Regions from separate parts of the Streptomyces sp. NPDC046557 genome, predicted to be linked through region 1. Evidence: predicted binding sites of a transcription regulator. Region 1 holds the regulator's gene; the other holds the start of a gene.

What was found. Region 1 encodes HrcA, which represses chaperone genes, less so after heat shock. Its sites were predicted from a motif close to TTNGCACTCNGNNNNNCNGAGTGCNAA; they were not measured.
Region 2: a site for HrcA is predicted at 2,310-2,336, ahead of groL (chaperonin GroEL). Genes of this name have one in related genera too.

The regions. Positions count from the first base shown of each region.
Region 1 covers NZ_JBEYZH010000003.1:238,432-242,844, reverse strand. Annotated here, with positions in the region: gene hemW (radical SAM family heme chaperone HemW) at 1-100, shown strand, start outside; gene ABZ934_RS09930 (DUF3097 domain-containing protein) at 215-1,021, opposite strand; gene ABZ934_RS09925 (MBL fold metallo-hydrolase) at 1,050-1,775, opposite strand; gene hrcA (heat-inducible transcriptional repressor HrcA) at 1,942-2,958, shown strand; gene dnaJ (molecular chaperone DnaJ) at 2,959-4,098, shown strand; gene ABZ934_RS09910 (nitronate monooxygenase) at 4,289-4,413, shown strand, end outside.
Region 2 covers NZ_JBEYZH010000010.1:112,942-117,354, reverse strand. Annotated here, with positions in the region: gene ABZ934_RS19670 (phosphoribosylanthranilate isomerase) at 1-74, opposite strand, end outside; partial or broken gene ABZ934_RS19665 (transcriptional regulator) at 277-426, shown strand; gene groL (chaperonin GroEL) at 522-2,144, opposite strand; gene ABZ934_RS19655 (cold-shock protein) at 2,469-2,675, opposite strand; gene ABZ934_RS19650 (MoaD/ThiS family protein) at 3,074-3,352, opposite strand; gene thrC (threonine synthase) at 3,393-4,413, opposite strand, start outside.

The DNA of each region.
Region 1 (4,413 bases):
GGGGCTGCTGGAGGCGGGGCCGTACGAGGCGGGGCGGGCCGTGCTGACGCTGCGGGGGCGGTTGCTGGCCGACGCGGTGGTTCGGGACCTGGTCGACTGAGGTCGGTCGGCGCGTACGTCTACGGCGCGGCCCCGGCTGCGCCGGGCTTTCGGGGCGCCGCCCGGGACCCCGAGCCGCAATCGCCGGCGGGGCTGGATGCGCCGCCCCCGCCGGTCAGGCCGGGGTCGTGACGTGGTCGATGAGGTGTTCCACGGCGCCGAGGAGGGTGGGGTCGAGGTCCTTGTAGGACGTCACGCGGGACAGGATGTGCTGCCAGGCCGCGCCCGTGTTCGAGGGCCATCCCAGTGCGTGACAGATGCCCGTCTTCCAGTCCTGGCCACGGGGAATCACCGGCCAGGCCGGGATGCCCAGGGCGGACGGTTTCACCGCCTGCCAGACGTCCACGTACGGGTGGCCCACCACCAGGACGTGCGGGGACGTCACCGAGGCCGCGATGCGGGACTCCTTCGAGCCCGGCACCAGGTGGTCGACCAGCACGCCCAGGCGGGCGTCCGGCGCGGGGGCGAAGTCCGCCACGATCGCGGGGAGGTCGTCGATCCCCTCCAGGTACTCCACGACCACGCCCTCGATCCGCAGGTCGTCGCCCCAGACCCGCTCCACCAGCTCCGCGTCGTGGCGGCCCTCGACGTAGATCCGCCCCGCCCGCGCCACCCGCGCCCGCGCCCCGGGGACCGCCACCGAGCCCGACGCCGTATGGGCGGGTGTCGCCGCCGCCGTGCGGGCCGGGCGGGTCAGGGTGACCACCGCGCCGTCCAGGAGGAACCCGCGGGGCTCCAGCGGGAAGGCACGGCGCTTGCCGAAGCGGTCCTCCAGGATCACTGTGCCCGCCTCGCAGGCCACCACCGCGCCGCAGAAGTCGGTGGCCGCCACCTCGACCACCAGCCCGGGGTCGGCCGGAACCTCCGGCACGGCCTTGGCGCGCTTCCACTGCGGGGTCAGATCGGGGGAGTACTCACGCATCCGGCCGACGGTACGAGAGAGCCCGCGCTCACGCGCCCGACACGCCGAACCGCCCAGCGAGTGTGGCGCGTTGCGCACGCACGAAGCCCGCGTCGACCACCGCTCCGTGACCCGGCACGTACAGCGCGTCGTCCCCGCCGAGCGCGAGCAGCCGGTCCAGCGCGGCCGGCCATCGCGCCGGGACCGCGTCCGGGCCCGCCTGGGGTTCGCCCGACTCCTCCACCAGGTCCCCGCAGAAGACGACCTCCCGCGGGCCCGGTACGAAGACGGCCAGATCGTGCCGCGTGTGCCCCGGCCCGACGTTCGCCAGCAGCACCTGCACCCCGCCCAGCTCCAGAGTCCACTCGCCCGACACCAGGTGCCCCGGCAGCGGCATCAGGTCCGCCGCCTCCTCGGCCTCCGCCTCCGCCAGTCCCTGTCGGACCGCGTCCTCCCGCAGGGCGTTCCGGTCCAGCGCGAGGTGCGCGTCCAGCCCGACCGCACCGTAGAACTCGGCCCCCGAGAAGGCGGAGCCTCCCAGTACATGATCGAAATGTCCGTGTGTGAATGCGATATGGGTCACGTGGCGACCGGTCAGTCGCTCCGCCTCCGCCCGGATGCCCGCGCCCTCGCGGACACAGGAGCCGGGGTCGATCAGGAGGACCGACTCGTCCCCCACCACCAGCCCCACCGTGCAGTCCCACACCGGCAGTCGGCGTCTCCCGGCCCGCCCGGTCAGCCGTTCCCAGCCCGCCTCTTCCCAACGCACGTCCATGCGGGGACGCTACCCTGGCGGGCCGCCCTTGCCTCCGGCGTACTACCCGGCCGTACACTGACCGGGGGATCTCTGGCACTCGGATGCGCAGAGTGCCAACGCGGCCCGCCCCGGGCCGGCCGGAAACGACCGCAGCGACGACCCACCGCACTGGAGGTGTGCACGAGTGCTCAGCGAACGCAGGCTCGAAGTATTGCGCGCCATCGTCCAGGACTACGTGGGGACGGAGGAGCCGGTCGGATCGAAGGCGCTCACCGAGCGCCACCGGCTCGGCGTCTCCCCGGCGACGGTCCGCAACGACATGGCCCTGCTGGAGGAGGAGGGGTACATCGCCCAGCCCCACACCAGCGCCGGGCGCATCCCCACCGACAAGGGCTACCGGCTCTTCGTGGACAAGCTGGCGGGAGTCAAGCCGCTGTCGACGCCCGAGCGCCGGGCCATCCAGAACTTCCTCGACGGCGCCGTCGACCTCGACGACGTCGTGGGGCGCACGGTGCGGTTGCTCGCGCAGCTCACCCGGCAGGTCGCCGTCGTCCAGTACCCGAGCCTGACCCGTTCCACCGTCCGGCACGTGGAGCTGCTGTCCCTGGCGCCCGCGCGGCTGATGCTCGTGCTGATCACGGACACCGGACGGGTCGAACAGCGGCTCGTCGACTGCCAGACCCCCTTCTCGGAGACCTCGCTCGCCGACCTGCGGGCGCGCCTCAACAGCCGGGTCGTCGGTCGTCGTTTCACCGACGTGCCGCCGCTCGTGCAGGACCTTCCCGAGTCCTTCGAGGCCGAGGACCGGGCGACGGTCACGGCCGTCCTCGCGACCCTGCGGGAAACGCTGGTGGAGGAGGCGGAGGAACGGCTGATGATCGGCGGTACCGCCAACCTCACGAGGTTCGGACATGATTTCCCCCTGACGATCAGGCCGGTGCTGGAAGCGCTGGAGGAGCAGGTCGTGCTCCTCAAGCTGCTGGGCGAGGCCAGTGAGTCGGGGATGGCCGTGAAGATCGGGCATGAGAACGCCTACGAGGGACTGAACTCCACGTCGGTCGTCTCGGTCGGTTACGGTTCGGGCGGCGAAGCAGTCGCCAAACTCGGCGTGGTCGGACCGACCCGCATGGACTACCCCGGAACGATGGGAGCGGTACGCGCAGTGGCACGTTACGTCGGACAGATCCTGGCGGAGTCGTAAGTGGCCACGGACTACTACGCCGTTCTCGGCGTGCGCCGCGACGCATCGCAGGACGAGATCAAGAAGGCATTCCGTCGGCTCGCGCGCGAACTCCACCCGGACGTGAATCCGGACCCGAAGACGCAGGAGCGCTTCAAGGAGATCAACGCGGCCTACGAGGTCCTCTCGGACCCGCAGAAGAAGCAGGTCTACGACCTCGGCGGCGACCCGCTGTCCTCCTCGGGCGGTGGCGGCGGCGCGGGCGGTTTCGGGGCGGGCGGCTTCGGCAACTTCTCCGACATCATGGACGCCTTCTTCGGTCAGGCGTCGCAGCGCGGACCGCGCTCGCGCACCCGCCGCGGCCAGGACGCCATGATCCGCCTCGACTTGGAGCTGGACGAGGCGGCCTTCGGGACGACCAAGGACATCCAGGTCGACACGGCCGTCGTCTGCACCACCTGCTCTGGTGAGGGCGCCGCCCCCGGCACCTCCGCGCAGACGTGTGACATGTGTCGCGGTCGCGGCGAGGTGTCGCAGGTCACCCGGTCGTTCCTGGGCCAGGTCATGACCTCGCGGCCCTGCCCGCAGTGCCAGGGCTTCGGCACCGTCGTCCCGACCCCGTGCCCCGAGTGCGCGGGCGACGGCCGCGTCCGCTCCCGCCGCAGCCTCACCGTCAAGATCCCGGCCGGGGTCGAGAACGGCACCCGGATCCAACTGGCGGGCGAGGGCGAGGTCGGCCCCGGCGGCGGCCCCGCCGGCGACCTGTACGTGGAGATCCACGAACTGGCGCACCCGACCTTCCAGCGACGCGGGGACGACCTGCACTGCACGGTCACCATCCCCATGACGGCGGCGGCCCTGGGCACCAAGTGCCCGCTGGAGACGCTGGACGGCCTGGAGGAGATCGACATCCGGCCCGGCACCGGATCCGGCCAGGCGATCCCGCTGCACGGCCGCGGCGTCACGCACCTGCGCGGTGGCGGCCGGGGCGACCTGATCGTCCACGTCGAGGTCACCACCCCCGGCAAGCTGGACGCCCAGCAGGAGGACCTCCTGCGCCAGCTGGCGAAGCTGCGCGGCGAGGAGCGGCCGACGGGCCAGTTCGCGCCGGGCCAGCAGGGTCTGTTCAGCCGCCTGAAGGACGCGTTCAACGGCCGCTGACCGGCCCGCCGCACCGCTGTGAGCCCGGCCCGGGGACTGCCCCGGACCGGGCTCGCGGCGTTCGTGGACGTGGGCCGGCCGTAGGCCCGCCCGGGGCTCGCGGCGGCGTCGGACCCGCGCCGGGAAGCGGACTATGCCAGGCGAATGCCGTGATTCGGCCCGGTGCGCGGGACGTGGCACGATGCAGGGCATGTCCACCGCGCCGAACGGTCTCTCCCCGTACCCGATCGTGCAGGCCCCCATGGCGGGCGGCGCCTCCTGCCCGCCGCTCGCCGCCGCTGTGTGCGAGGCGGGCGGACTCGGTTTCCTGGCCGG
Region 2 (4,413 bases), on a different contig from region 1:
ACGTCGACGTCGTGCGCGGTCTTCAGCCCACAGATCTTGACGAAGGCCCTGCCGGCTCCACTGCTCTCGCTCATGCCCCCGAGTCAACCAGACCGCCCCGCCGCACGTATCCCCGTCCCGAGCACCGGGCAGCCCGTCAACCCGGCGGCACCATCACCGGTAAGAGGTCAGAAACACCTCCCGACCGCATTATGTCGTCGACGACATAATGCGGTCGCCGCATGGATGACCTACCGGATCTCCGCCCGCTCGCCCTCCACCTCGGCCGTCTCGGTGCAGGCGAAGATCTCCCGGGTGGAGGGCGCCGACGCCGTGCCCACGTTGCCCTTGCTGCTGCGCCTCGCGCGGGCCCTGGACGCTTCGCTGAACATCGCCCTCGGCGAGGACCAGGAAGAAGTCAGGTTCGTCGCGCGGCCGGCCGCCTGAGCGGCGCGCCGCGGGAACGCCCGAGGGCGGCACCCCGGTGGGGGTGCCGCCCTCGAACGTGAAGCGTGATGAACAGCCGATCAGCCGGAGGCCGATCAGAAGTCCATGTCACCGCCCGGCATGCCGCCCGGCGCACCGGCGCCGGCCTTCTCGGGCTTGTCGGCGATGACGGCCTCGGTGGTCAGGAACAGCGCGGCGATCGACGCGGCGTTCTGCAGCGCGGAGCGCGTGACCTTCGCCGGGTCGATGATGCCCTCGGCGATCATGTCGACGTACTCGCCGGTCGCGGCGTTCAGGCCGTGGCCGATCGGGAGGTTGCGCACCTTCTCGACGACGACGCCACCCTCCAGACCACCGTTGACGGCGATCTGCTTGAGCGGGGCCTCCAGGGCGAGCTTCACGGCGTTGGCGCCGGTCGCCTCGTCACCGGTGAGCTCCAGCTTCTCGAAGACCGAGGAGGCCTGGAGCAGGGCCACGCCACCACCGGCGACGATGCCCTCTTCGACGGCCGCCTTCGCGTTGCGAACGGCGTCCTCGATGCGGTGCTTGCGCTCCTTGAGCTCGACCTCGGTCGCGGCACCGGCCTTGATGACGGCCACGCCGCCGGCCAGCTTCGCGAGGCGCTCCTGGAGCTTCTCGCGGTCGTAGTCCGAGTCGGAGTTCTCGATCTCGGCGCGGATCTGGTTGACGCGACCCTGGACCTGGTCGCTGTCACCCGAGCCGTCGACGATGGTCGTCTCGTCCTTGGTGATGACGACCTTGCGGGCGCGGCCGAGCAGGTCGAGACCGGCGTTCTCCAGCTTGAGGCCGACCTCCTCGGAGATGACGGTGCCGCCCGTGAGGATGGCGATGTCACCGAGCATGGCCTTGCGGCGGTCGCCGAAGCCCGGGGCCTTGACGGCGACGGACTTGAAGGTGCCGCGGATCTTGTTGACGACCAGGGTCGACAGGGCCTCGCCCTCGACGTCCTCGGCGATGATCAGCAGCGGCTTGCCGGACTGCATGACCTTCTCCAGGAGCGGCAGCAGGTCCTTGACCGAGCCGATCTTGGAGTTGACGATCAGGATGTACGGGTCGTCGAGCGACGCCTCCATACGCTCCATGTCGGTGGCGAAGTACGCCGAGATGTAGCCCTTGTCGAAGCGCATGCCCTCGGTGAGCTCAAGCTCCAGACCGAAGGTCTGGGACTCCTCGACGGTGATGACGCCTTCCTTGCCGACCTTGTCCATGGCCTCGGCGATGAGCTCGCCGATCTGGGTGTCGGCGGCGGAGATGGAGGCCGTCGAAGCGATCTGCTCCTTGGTCTCGACATCCTTGGCCTGCGCGAGCAGGGCGGCGGAGACGGCCTCGACGGCCTTCTCGATACCACGCTTGAGGGCCATCGGGTTGGCGCCGGCGGCCACGTTGCGCAGGCCCTCGCGGACGAGCGCCTGGGCCAGCACGGTGGCGGTGGTCGTACCGTCGCCCGCGACGTCGTCCGTCTTCTTGGCGACTTCCTTGACCAGCTCGGCGCCGATCTTCTCGTACGGGTCCTCGAGCTCGATCTCCTTGGCGATGGAGACACCATCGTTGGTGATCGTGGGGGCGCCCCACTTCTTCTCAAGGACGACGTTGCGACCCTTGGGGCCAAGGGTGACCTTGACGGCGTCGGCGAGCTGGTTCATGCCACGCTCGAGACCGCGCCGGGCCTCCTCGTTGAATGCGATGATCTTGGCCATCTGAAGTGGTCCTCCAGGACTGGGGTGGATTGCTCCTGGACCGCGCCCGCGCCCGCGACGGACGGCCGACGAGCCCGACGGTTCCTTCCCGCCGGACCCTTGGGCCTCACCGACCCGGTCCTCGTTTCAGTAGCACTCTCGACTGGAGAGTGCTAACGCCAATGATTAGCACTCGACCCCGTCGAGTGCAAGCGGCTTCGGGCAACGCCGGGCGAAGTCCCCGGCCGGGGACGCACGAGGGGCCCACATCCCGTGTCCGGGATGTGGGCCCCTCGTGCGTGTGCGGTCCTGAGACCTGTTGCGTCTGTGGTCGATCGCGCCGGGTCAGCCGAGTGCGAGCTTGACCATGTCCGCCTGAGGACCCTTCTGGCCCTGCGAGATCTCGAACTCGACCCGCTGACCCTCTTCAAGGGTGCGGTACCCGTCCATCTGGATGGCGCTGTAGTGGACGAACACATCCGCACCACCGTCGACCGCGATGAAGCCGTAGCCCTTCTCCGCGTTGAACCACTTGACGGTGCCCTGAGCCATGCCTAACTCCCCTATTACTGGCCCTTGCGCAGGACCGCACTTCGCGGACCCGGGTCAGAACTTGCGCCGGAACGCCTCGACCGCGGCTGAATGTATCCGCACCGGTGCTGTGTGCAACAGGTCATTCCGACGAGAATTCTGGACAAGAAGGAATGGGGAAATCAAGCGAAATTTAGGCATGTTCCCGGGCAACTCGGGCCCGACATCCGGCACCAAAGGCCCATACCAGGCTCGCATGTTGACTCAATGTCAACCATCCGGTGGCCCGCTCATATGCGGCGGGCAAGAACAGCGGAGGGGACTTCCCCAACCCTACCGCGCCCAATCAACCAGAATTGCCCCCTCCGCTTTTAGCGGAGGGGGCAATTCTGGGACGTCCGGTGTCGCTGATCCGGTTGTCAGCAGCCGCCCGCCACGGCGGGGATGATCGAGACTCCCGCGCCGTCCGGCGTCACCGTCTGCAGGCCGCCCTCGAAGCGCACGTCGTCGTCGTTGACGTAGACGTTCACGAAGCGGCGCAGCTTGCCCTGGTCGTCCAGGACGCGGGCAGCGATGCCCGGGTGGTTCTTCTCCAGGGACTCGATGACCTCGGAGAGGGTCGTGCCCTCGGCGGGGACCTCGGCCTGGCCGCCGGTGTAGGTGCGCAGGATGGTGGGGATGCGGACGTTGACGCTCATGGCGCTACTGCCTTTCCGGGAACAGGGGGTGGGTCGGGCCTCAGGCCAGGCCGGCGGCGCGGAACGCGTCCAGGCTGGGGCGGATGGTGGCGGTCTGGCCGCTGTCCGAGGCCACCGCCTCCAGGGTCTTGAGGCCGTCACCGGTGTTGAGGACGACCGTGGTCAGCGAGGGGTCGAGCTGCCCGTTCTCGATGAGCTTCTTCGTCACGCCGACGGTCACACCGCCCGCGGTCTCGGCGAAGATGCCCTCGGCCCGCGCGAGGATCTTGATGGCCTCGACGACCTGCTCGTCGTTGACGTCCTCGACGTAACCGCCGGTGCGACGCGCGATGTCCAGGACGTACGGGCCGTCCGCCGGGTTGCCGATCGCCAGCGACTTGGCGATGGTGTTCGGCTTCTGCGGGCGCACCACGTCGTGACCGGCCTTGAAGGCGGTCGACACGGGCGAGCAGCCCTCGGCCTGCGCGCCGAAGATCTTGTACGGCTTGTCCTCGACCAGGCCGAGCTTGATCAGCTCCTGCAGACCCTTGTCGATCTTCGTCAGCTGCGAGCCGGACGCGATGGGGATCACGATCTGGTCCGGCAACCGCCAGCCGAGCTGCTCGCAGATCTCGTAGGCCAGTGTCTTGGAACCCTCGCCGTAGTACGGACGCAGGTTGACGTTGACGAAGCCCCAGCCCTCGCCCAGCGGGTCGCCGATGAGCTCGGAGCAGAAGCGGTTGACGTCGTCGTAGTTGCCCTCGATGCCGACGAGGTCGCCACCGTAGACAGCGGCCATCACGACCTTGCCCTGCTCCAGGTCGTGCGGGATGAACACGCAGGACCGGAAACCGGCGCGGGCGGCCGCGGCGCCGACGGCGCCGGCCAGGTTGCCCGTCGAGGAGCAGGAGAGGGTGGTGTAACCGAAGGCGCGGGCGGCCTCGACGGCGATGGCCACGACACGGTCCTTGAAGGAGTGCGTCGGGTTGCCGGAGTCGTCCTTGACGTAGAGCTTGCCGGTGATGCCGAGCTCCTTGGCCAGGTTGGCCGCGTCCACGAGCTTGGTGAAGCCCGGGTTCAGG